3 regions of the Nonomuraea sp. NPDC050547 genome follow, and region 3 is predicted to be linked to each of the others. Evidence: riboswitches for the same ligand, from Rfam matches in the RefSeq annotation. Region 3 holds a riboswitch; each other region holds the start of a gene.
What was found. Region 3 has a riboswitch for cobalamin ahead of ACIBHY_RS34465 (CbtB-domain containing protein). Riboswitches for the same ligand answer to the same signal wherever they lie in the genome.
Positions count from the first base shown of each region.

Region 1: it holds a riboswitch for cobalamin, as region 3 does, so the genes downstream of both, ACIBHY_RS52775 (hypothetical protein) here and ACIBHY_RS34465 (CbtB-domain containing protein) in region 3, are expected to answer to the same signal.
Region 2: it holds a riboswitch for cobalamin, as region 3 does, so the genes downstream of both, ACIBHY_RS14005 (ribonucleoside-diphosphate reductase subunit alpha) here and ACIBHY_RS34465 (CbtB-domain containing protein) in region 3, are expected to answer to the same signal.

Region 1 covers NZ_JBITGW010000036.1:11,508-14,771, forward strand. The annotation lists gene ACIBHY_RS52765 (hypothetical protein) at 1-455, shown strand, start outside; gene ACIBHY_RS52770 (SMP-30/gluconolactonase/LRE family protein) at 534-1,457, shown strand; cobalamin riboswitch at 1,740-1,943, shown strand; gene ACIBHY_RS52775 (hypothetical protein) at 1,987-2,799, shown strand; gene ACIBHY_RS52780 (DUF418 domain-containing protein) at 3,132-3,264, opposite strand, start outside.
Region 2 covers NZ_JBITGW010000005.1:38,310-41,573, reverse strand. The annotation lists gene ACIBHY_RS14010 (Bug family tripartite tricarboxylate transporter substrate binding protein) at 15-941, shown strand; cobalamin riboswitch at 966-1,167, shown strand; gene ACIBHY_RS14005 (ribonucleoside-diphosphate reductase subunit alpha) at 1,280-3,264, shown strand, end outside.
Region 3 covers NZ_JBITGW010000015.1:280,215-283,478, forward strand. The annotation lists gene ACIBHY_RS34455 (SigE family RNA polymerase sigma factor) at 1-259, shown strand, start outside; gene ACIBHY_RS34460 (hypothetical protein) at 256-1,428, shown strand; adenosylcobalamin (AdoCbl) riboswitch at 1,458-1,605, shown strand; gene ACIBHY_RS34465 (CbtB-domain containing protein) at 1,634-1,795, shown strand; gene ACIBHY_RS34470 (CbtA family protein) at 1,808-2,557, shown strand; gene ACIBHY_RS34475 (histidine phosphatase family protein) at 2,596-3,264, shown strand, end outside.

The DNA of each region.
Region 1 (3,264 bases), on a different contig from region 3:
GGCTGCGCTTCTTCGTGCGGCTGCACCACCTGCTCGACCCGACGCCGCAGGAGGCCGGCGCGCGCGTACGCGACTATCTGCGGTTGCTGCCCGCCGCTCCCGGCGCGGTCGCGGAGCTGGCGCTCGCCCAGATCGGGTACGGCGGCGCCGCCGCGGCAGGCGAGGTCGTCGAGACGATCGGCGCGCTGACGTTCCGGCCTGAGGCCAGGCTCGCCCTGGAGGGCCTGCGCCGGTTGGAACGGGAGCTGCCGCATGCCGCCGAGCCGGCGCCCGCGCTGGCGGCCGCGTTCGGGCACGCCTCCTACGAGGTCCAGGGGCGGGCGGCCAGGATCGCGCTCAGGCACGCCGCCGCCTTCGCCCCGGGCGGTGCGGCCATCGCCGAGGCCGCGCCGCTGCTGCCCGCGGCGCTCGGTGTGAAGGTGACGGCCGTGTACGGCGGGAGCCCCGCCCGTTAGCCGGAGGCCTCGCGGCACTTGCGCACGGCGCCCGGCGATCTAGCGTGGGTCCCGAGACGATTGGAAAGAGGGCATCAGATGCTGCGAACCATCAGGCTCCTTTGCGCGATTGTCACGACCCTCGTCCTGGCCGTCGCCACCGGCGCTCCCGCCGGGGCGGCCGCGGACCGGGAGTTACCCGAGTCGATCCCGTTGCCCGACGGCTTCCGGCCCGAGGGCATCGCCATCGGCTCCGGCCCGCTCGCCTACTTCGGCTCGCTGGCGAACGGCTCCATCTACCGGGCCGACCTGCGGACCGGGCGCGGCGCGATCATCAGCGAGGGTCCCGGCACCCCGTCCGTCGGGATGAAGATCGACGAGCGCGGACGCCTGTTCGTGGCGGGCGGCACGGCCGGGGACGCCCGCGTCGTCGACACCCGCACCGGCCGGGTCCTGGCCTCCTACCGGCTGGCCACCGCCGCCGGATTCGTCAACGACGTCATCCTCACCCGCGACGCCGCGTGGTTCACCGACTCCGCCAACCCGGTGCTCTACAAGCTGCCGCTGCGCGGCGGACGGCTGCCCGCCGACGTGGTGCGGGTCCCGCTCACGGGCGACCTGGTGTACGGCACCGGCATCAACGCCAACGGCATCGCCGCCACCCCCGACGGCCGGGGCCTGATCATCGTGCAGTCGAACACCGGCGGCCTGTTCCGCGTGGACGGCACCGGTACCACCTCCCGGATCGACCTGCACGGCGAGTCGCTGCCGCAGGGCGACGGCCTGCTGCTGCGCGGCCGGACCCTGTACGCGGTGCAGAACCGGATCAACACCGTGGCGGTCCTGCGGCTGAACGCGGCGGGGACCGAGGGCCGCGTGGTCCGGCGGGTGACCAGCGCCCTGTTCGACGTGCCGACGACGGTGGCGGCGTTCGGGTCCCGCCTGTACCTGCCCAATGCCCGCTTCACCACCCCGCCGACCCCCGACACGACGTACGACGCCGTCGCCATCCCCCGCCCCTGACCCGGCACGCGGGCCTCATCGATCGGAGACCAAGGCCCGGCACCCGCACGGCACCACGCCCATGCACGCGGCGCATCCGATCTCCCGGCACACGCGAGATCGGATGCCCGAGCCCCGAGGCGCCCCCGGCCCGAGGCGCGACGCGCGAGATGCCACAGCCCGAACATGCCGCGGTCCGAGGTGCCTCGGCGTGAGATGACGCGACCCCATGCCGGGAACACCTCGCCGCATCACGCCCAGGCCGGGCGAGGCATGGCCGCGTGCGCGACCCGCGCAGGGCATATGCTTCCTCCTGCGGCTGGCCCGGCCCCGTTGAGGGATCGGCGCAAGAGGGAACCCGGTGTGAATCCGGGACTGCCCCGCAGCGGTGAGCGGGAACGACCGCCGTCCACGCAAGCACTGGGCTCCGGCCTGGGAAGCGACGGCCAGTAGGAACGTGTGGGACGCCCGCGAGTCCGAACACCTGCCACCGCCCGCGCGCCGCCCGGTGCGCGGCCCCCAGGGGTTCCGCGAGGGAAAAGGACCCGACGTGAGACAGCGCACCACCGTGCTCGGACGCCCGGCGACCACCACCGGCCTGTGGGAAGGATGGCGGGCGCTCGGCCTGACCGACCTCCCGCTCCACCACCCCACCTTCCGCTCCCCCGCGACCTTCGGCGTCGCGGAGGGGTCGGCGCTCACCCCAGCCACCCGCTTCCGGCTCGACCACGGCGCGCCGCTCGCCGCCTACCTGGCGGTCAGGCGGCTCGGCTTCGAGGTACGCCCGGTGCTACCCGGCCCGCTCGCCTTCCTGCGAAGCACCGGCGGCCGAAGCGCCGGCGGCCCGGGCTTCGATCCACTCAGCCTGCTGGAGGCGTTCCTGGAGCCGTACGCCGAACTGCTGGAGCGGCTGGCCACCGCCGGAGCGCAGGAGGTCCAGCTGGACGAGCCCGCACCGGCCGACCCTGCGGGCCTGCGCCGCCTGGCCCGCGTCTACCGGCGGCTGGGCGAGCTGAGCAACCGTCCCCGGCTGATGGTGTGCCTGTGCTCGGGCGAGGCCGGTCCGGCGCTGGCCGTACTGGGCGGTTCGCGGGTCGAGAGCATCGCCCTGGACTTCGTGACCGCGCCCGGCGCCCTGGACGCCCTCACCCGGATGGGCGGCCTGCCCCGCACGACCGTGGTGGCCGCCGTCGTGGACGGCCGTTCGCCGCACACCGGGCCGGTGGAATCCGCCGCGGCGACGTGCGCCACGATCTCGGGCCTCGCCGACCGGCTCGTGGTGGCCGCCTCCTGCTCACCACGCCAGCCCGCGCCCCTGGAGACCGCCGCCACCGTGGTCCGCGTAGGACTCGGCCATGCCTGAACCCTGCTGACCCCGCCACGATCTTCACGGGCGTCCGTGACGGCCATGTGACCGTCACGTGTGGACCGCTACCTCGCTCGGGGACATGCGTTTGTTCGGTTTCATGTCCGATGCCCCGGAGCTTCCGTCGCTCACCCCGAGGAGGCCGGGGGTCTACGGGCTGCGGGTGCCTGGTGCGGCCGGCCTTCGCGCCTACCGGGAACGGCTGCGCGTCGCGGATGGCGACGGCACGTCTCGAACGTGACGCCCCTCGGCGGTCGCCGGATCGTGATCCTGGGCATCCCCCGCGCTCCGCAGGGCGCCTGCCTGCGGGAGGAAGCGGCCGTCCGGAACTAGCGGTACGACATGCGGCGCACGAGCGCCTCGAACGGGCCCCGGTATCCCTTGCGGTGCATCCAGGCCGCCGCGGGAATCGAGGCCGCCCAGATGACGACGGCGACGGCGAGGCTGGCGGCGAAGCTGAGG
Region 2 (3,264 bases), on a different contig from region 3:
CGGGGAGGGGCATCATGCGGCGTCGGCAGTTCTTCGCACTCGGGCTCGGCCTGGCCGCCTGTGTCTCCGGATGCGCCGGCGCGGGTGGCGGCGCGAACGGCCTCGGCCCCGTCGGCGTCGTCCCCGGCGGTGAGCGATGGGCCGCGGTCGCACAGGCGCTCTACCGCACCCTGCGCAGGACCGGCTACCCCGCCACCGGCACGGGCGGCACGACCACCGTCACCGTCACCGGCCTGCCCGCGCTGGCCGCCGCCGAGCTGAACGACCAGCGCCCCATGCACGTCGCCACCACGCCGCTGGCCAGGCTCACCGGCAACGTCGAGGTGCTGGTGGTGCCGGCCAACTCACGGCTGAAGGACTTCGACGCCTTCGCCGCCCACCTGCTGGCCCAGCCGGAGCGCACCTACCTGGCCGGCGGGCCCCTGGGCGAGCCCGATCACCTGCTGTTCGGCCTGGTGGCGCAGGGGCTCGGCGTGGACGTCAGGAAGATCGACTACACCGGCTACCCGGGCGCCCAGGAGGTGGCGGCAGCCATGCAGGGCGGCAAGGTCGCGGCGGCCACCGGGCGGCTGCGCGACTGGCGGGCCCGGCTCGACTCCGGCCGGATCAGGCCGCTGGCCGTCTCCTCGGCCGCCCGGGTCCCCGGCGTCGACGCCCCCACGCTCCTGGAGTGCGGGGTTCGCGTCGACTTCGCCGACTGGTGCGCGGTGGTCGGGCCCGCGGCGATGGACGGCGAACGGCGGGGCGCCGCGGTGCGCATGATGGAGGAGGCGACCCGGTCGGCGCCGTGGCACGAGGCCTGCCGTAACGGGGGCTGGGAGGCCATCCCGCTCAGCGGCGACGACTTCTCCACATGGCTGGCCACCGAGTCCGCCCGTACCCGCAGAGTACTCCGTGAACTCGGCATGCTCGACACGCCGAGCACAACATACCGGGGATAGTTGCGGGATCGGCCACTAGATGTAGGATCCTGCACTGTCGCTGGTTCGCCTCCCCGGAGGCGGAGCAAAAGGGAACCTGGTGCGATTCCAGGGCTGCCCCGCAGCGGTAAGCGGGAACGACCGCCGTCATCAGCACTGGACCATGGTCCGGGAAGCGACGGCCAGTAGGACTCACGCGTTGAGACGCCCGCGAGCCCGAAGACCTGCCAGCGGTTGTCCTGTCCATTGGGCCTCGAGGGAGGGCCCGGGGGCTGCGCGGCCGGGGGATCTCCGTACTTGCCGTGTGCGCTCTCGCGTGCCCTCGCAGGGGGAAAGCTCGCTCGCGAGGAGTGTTGCACGTGACGCAGATCGTTGAGATGGATCGGCGGCTGGCCATCGAGGAGGCGGCGGCGCGCGTGATCGCCGACCCGGCCAACTCCCGGGTCGCCGCACGGTTGCTGGCCGAGGAGATCGCCGACGAGGCGGCGGGCCACGGTGTCCGCTCGTTCTCGGACTCCGTCGCCGCCACGCACGCGGCCGGGCTCATCCAGGACGCGCTCGCCGGTTTCGTCCGGGAAAATCGTGAAGAGCTGGACGCCCTCATCGACGCCGACGCCGACGAGCGGTTCGAGTACTTCGGCCTGCGCACCGTCTACGACCGCTACCTGCTGCGCCACCCCGAGACCCGCAAGGTGCTGGAGCGCCCGCAGCACTTCATGCTCCGCGTCTCCTGCGGCCTGTCCCAGACGGTCGGCGAGGCCGCCGAGCTGTACGCCTTGATGTCGACGTTGTCCTATCTGCCGTCTTCTCCGACCTTGTTCAACTCCGGCGCGCGCCGGCCGCAGCTGTCGTCGTGCTTCCTGCTGGACTCGCCCCGGGACGAGCTGGAGTCCATCTACGACCGGTACGGGCAGGTCGCCCGCCTGTCCAAGTACGCCGGCGGCATCGGCATCTCCTGGACCCGGGTCCGCTCGCGCGGATCGCTCATCAAGGGCACGAACGGGCACTCCAACGGCATCGTGCCGTGGCTGCGCACGCTCGACTCCTCCGTGGCCGCCGTCAACCAGGGCGGCCGGCGCAAGGGCGCGGCCTGCGTCTACCTGGAGACCTGGCACGCCGACATCGAGGAGTTCCTGGAGCTGCGGGAGAACACCGGCGAGGACGCCCGCCGTACCCACAACCTGAACCTCGCCAACTGGGTGCCGGACGAGTTCATGCGCCGCGTGGAGTCCGACGGCGTGTGGTCGCTGTTCGACCCCAAGACGGTCCCGCACCTCACCGACCTGTACGGCGACGCCTTCGACACCGCCTACCGCGCCGCCGAGGCGCAGGGCCTGTACACGCGGCAGATGCCGGCCCGCACCCTGTACGGCCGGATGATGCGCACGCTCGCCCAGACCGGCAACGGCTGGATGACCTTCAAGGACGCCGCCAACCGCGTCTCCAACCAGACGGCCAGGCCGGAGAACGTCATCCACCTGTCCAACCTGTGCACCGAGATCCTGGAGGTGACCAGCGACGGCGAGACCGCGGTCTGCAACCTCGGCTCGGTCAACCTGGCCGCCCACGTCACCGGCGCCGGCCTGGACTGGGAGCGCCTGGCCGGCACCGTCCGCACCGCGGTGCGCTTCCTCGACCGCACCATCGACCTGGGCTTCTACCCGACGCCCGAGGCCGAGAAGGCGAACAAGCGGTGGCGGCCGATCGGGCTCGGCGTCATGGGCCTGGCCGACGTGTTCTTCGCGCTGCGCCTGCCGTTCGACTCGCCGGAGGCGCTGGCGCTGTCGACCAGGATCGCCGAGGAGATCGCCCTCGCCGCCTACGCCACCTCCGCCGATCTGGCCGTCGAGCGGGGCCGGCACCCGTCCTACGACGACACCCGCGCCGCCCAGGGCGTGCTGCACCCCGACCACTACGGCGTCGGCGCCTCCGAGCGCTGGGACGCGCTGCGCGCCAGGATCGCCGAGACCGGGCTGCGCAACTCGCTCATGATCGCCATCGCGCCGACGGCGACGATCGCCTCCATCGCCGGGTGCTACGAGTGCATCGAGCCGCAGGTGTCCAACGTGTTCAAGCGCGAGACGCTGTCGGGCGAGTTCCTGCAGGTCAACCGGTACCTGGTGCGCGACCTTCAGGAGCGCGGGCTGTGGACGCAGGACCTGCGCGACGCCATCAAGCGGGCCGACGGCTCCGTCCAGGACATCCCCGGCATCCCGGATGAGCTGAAGGTGCTCTACCGCACCGCGTGGGAACTGCCGCAGAAGGCGCTGATCGACCTGGCCGCGGCGCGCACGCCGTACATCGACCAGTCGCAGTCGCTGAACCTGTTCATGGCGACGCCCAC
Region 3 (3,264 bases):
CTGGGACCTGCCGGAGACCTCGCACGAGGACGTTCTGCCCTCGGAGTCCGAGCAGGGGCTCTGGCAGGCGCTCGAAGGGCTGCCCAAGAAGCAGCGCGCCGTGCTCGTCCTGCGCTACTACGAGCAGCTGACCGACGCGGAGATCGCCGGGGTGCTCGGCATCTCCCAGGGGACGGTCCGCAGCCACGCCTCGCTCGGGCTGAGCAGGCTCCGCTCGGCGATCGACCGCCCCTCCGCCACGAACGGGAGCGCCCGATGACTCTGGAAGACGAGCTGCGCACCACCTTCGGACACGCCGCCGAGCGCGCGCCACACGCCCCCCAGGGCCTGCCCGCGCACATCGCCGGCCGGTCCAGGCGACGCAGGATCCGCGCGAACGCGCTGATGGCGGCGGTCGCGGTCGTGGTGATCGCCGGAGGGGCCGCGGTGGCGCTGCGCGGCGAACCTCCGCGGCAGCCGATCCCCGCGATCCGTCCCACCTCCACCCCGGCCCGGATCACCGAGGCCGAGCCGGTGGAGAAGGTGTGGCCGGCGGCCGTCACGAAGATCCCCGGCAAGCTGCGCGGCGGCGCGAAGATCCGCCCGCTGAAGCTGATCGGCGACCGGTCCGTGCTGTTCGAGACGTGGGAGAGCCACGAGAAGGCCAACGCGATCTACGCCTACGACCTGGAGGCGCGGACGAGCCGGAAGATCACCAATATCCGCACGCCGAAGGGTGTCTTCGCCAGCAACTGGACGATCGGCACGGACCGGGTCTTCTGGAGCACGATCGAGGACGGCGGCACCGGCCTGTGGTCGGTCCCGCTCGAAGGCGGGAGCACGGAGCGCCTGGCCACCGTGCCGGGACGGGTCGACACGATGGCGGTGGCCGGTGACCGGCTGGCGTTCTCCGTGATGGACGGCGGCGGCGTCTCCACCCTCCCCCTCGGGGGCGGGAAGGTGGAGGCGGTGCGGGGGGCCGAGCGGCACCACATCCTGAGCTGGCCATGGGCGGGGACGCCGAGCGATTACACGCCCAACGGCGAGACCAGCTACGAGGAGATCGTCAACGCCGAGACGGGCGAGACGAACAGGGCGGTGGTGCGCGCGGGCGAGACCTGGGTGCGGTGCGGCGTGCTCACCTGCGTCGGCGCCAGGCCGGACCGGACCGCTTTCATGCGCCTGCGCGACGGCACCCAGGAGCGGGACCTGCCCGAGATCCCTATGCCCGGAATCGCCGCGGACCGGTTCATGACGGTGCGGTTCGACTCGGCCGGCCGCGGTCAGGCGCTGCTCGACCTGGCCACGGGCCGCTCGGGAGACCTCGGCATCCGGCCCGGCGACGATGGCGGGATGCAGGTGGTTCACCCGGGCGTCGGCGACGGCCGGCTCGTGCACTATTCGCTCAAGGGCGAAAACGTGATCATCGACCTCTCGAAGATCACGTGACTGTTGACGAGAACCGGAGGAAAGGATACGTTCCGGTAGATTTCACGGCTGTCAGGGGAAATCCGGTGAGATGCCGGTGCGGACGCGCCACTGTATCCGGGACGTAGATCCCGGGAGCCAGGTCACCTCACGGCCGTGACCTCACCTGTTGGGACGCGTCATCCCTGAGGAGGCCTTGATGAGTGGTGGGACCACTTCGACGTCCGTGCCCTTTCCCCGTTTGCGGCCCTGGCTGCTGAGCGTGCCGTTGTTCCTGTTGATCGCGTACCTGGTCCTGATGGACAACGGCGCGGTCTCACAGACCGGCACCCTGCTCCACGAGCTGATGCACGACGGGCGCCACCTGCTCGGCGTGCCCTGCCACTAGAGGCCGGGCACGATGGTGCGCACCCTTGTGGTCAGAGGCCTGCTCCTGGGCCTGCTGGCCGGACTGTTCGCGGGCGCCTTCGCCTTCCTGGCGGGGGAGCCCCACGTCGACAGCGCTATCGCTTTGGAAGAGGCCGCGGCGGCGGCAGCGCCCGCCGCGCCCGCCGACGATCATCACGGTGAGGAGGCCGAGGTCAGCAGGCCGGTGCAGAAAGCCGGGCTGTTCCTCGCGACGGGCCTCTACGGTCTCGCCGTCGGCGGCATCTTCGGCCTGGTCGTGGCCGGGCTGCGCGGACGGGTCGGGCCCAGGTCGGACCCCGCCCTCGCGTTCGCCGCCGCGGGCACGGCCTATCTGGCGATCGTCCTGCTGCCCTTCCTGAAATATCCCGCCAACCCGCCCGCCGTCGGCGACCCCCACACGATCGGCAGCCGGACCCTGCTCTACGTGGTCATGGTGCTGGTGGGCCTGGCCGCCGTGGCCATCGCGGTCGCCAGTGGGCGCCGGGTCACCGGTGGTCCGTGGGCGCGCTGGAGCGTCACCGTCGTGACCTTCCTCGTGCCGGTGGTCGCCGCGCTGGCGCTGCTGCCGCGGGTCGACGAGGTGCCCGCGGGCTTTCCGGCCACGTTGCTGTGGGAGTTCCGGCTCGCGTCGCTGGGGACACAGCTGGTGTTCTGGGCGGCGTTCGGGGCGCTGTTCGCCTGGGCGGGCGAGCGCGCCGCCCGCCGGACCACCGCCGCCGTCCCAGCCGCCGCACCGAGCTGAGCGGAGTGCTTTTCGTACGGCATGCCAGCACACCAGGCATGCGCACAGCCTGCTTCCCGGCGCCGGAGCAGGCCGATCGCGCCAGCCTGGCGAAGGCCGCCCTTCTGGCCGGGACCGCCGACCTGGCCAGGACGGCGTCATACGCGGGACCCGGCACCCGGCCCGAGCTCCGCGAGCCCGGCGAACTCCGCGAGCCCGGCGTGTCCGGCGACGCGGAGCCCGGTGGGCTTGGGGAGATACTGACGGCCGGGCAGGCGGGGGCGGCGTTCGTCGCGCCGTCGGTGGCCGCGTTGCAGACCGCCTCGGCCATGGGGCTCGCGCCCATCGTGGTCGACGCGCTGGCCGAGGCGGATCACGGCCGGTGGGGCGGCCTGCCGTACACGCGGGTCGCCCAGGAGGAGCCGGACGCGCTCGCGAGCTGGCTCGCCGACCCCGGCGCGGCACCCCACGGCGGCGAGAGCCTCGACCGGATGACGGCGCGCGTCACGGGGTGGCTCGACGAGACGCGGGCCAGGTTCGACGGCCGGCGCGGGCGGCCGTTCCTGGTCATCTGCGACTCGGGAGTCATCCGCGCCGCGCTCGGCCACGCGCTCGGCCTGCCCCCGCTGCACGCCGCCCGTTTCGACCTCGCGCCACTGTCCACCACCGAGCTGGCCGTCACCCGCGGCGGCTGGCGGGTCGCCCACGTCAACCGGGACGCCCTCGAA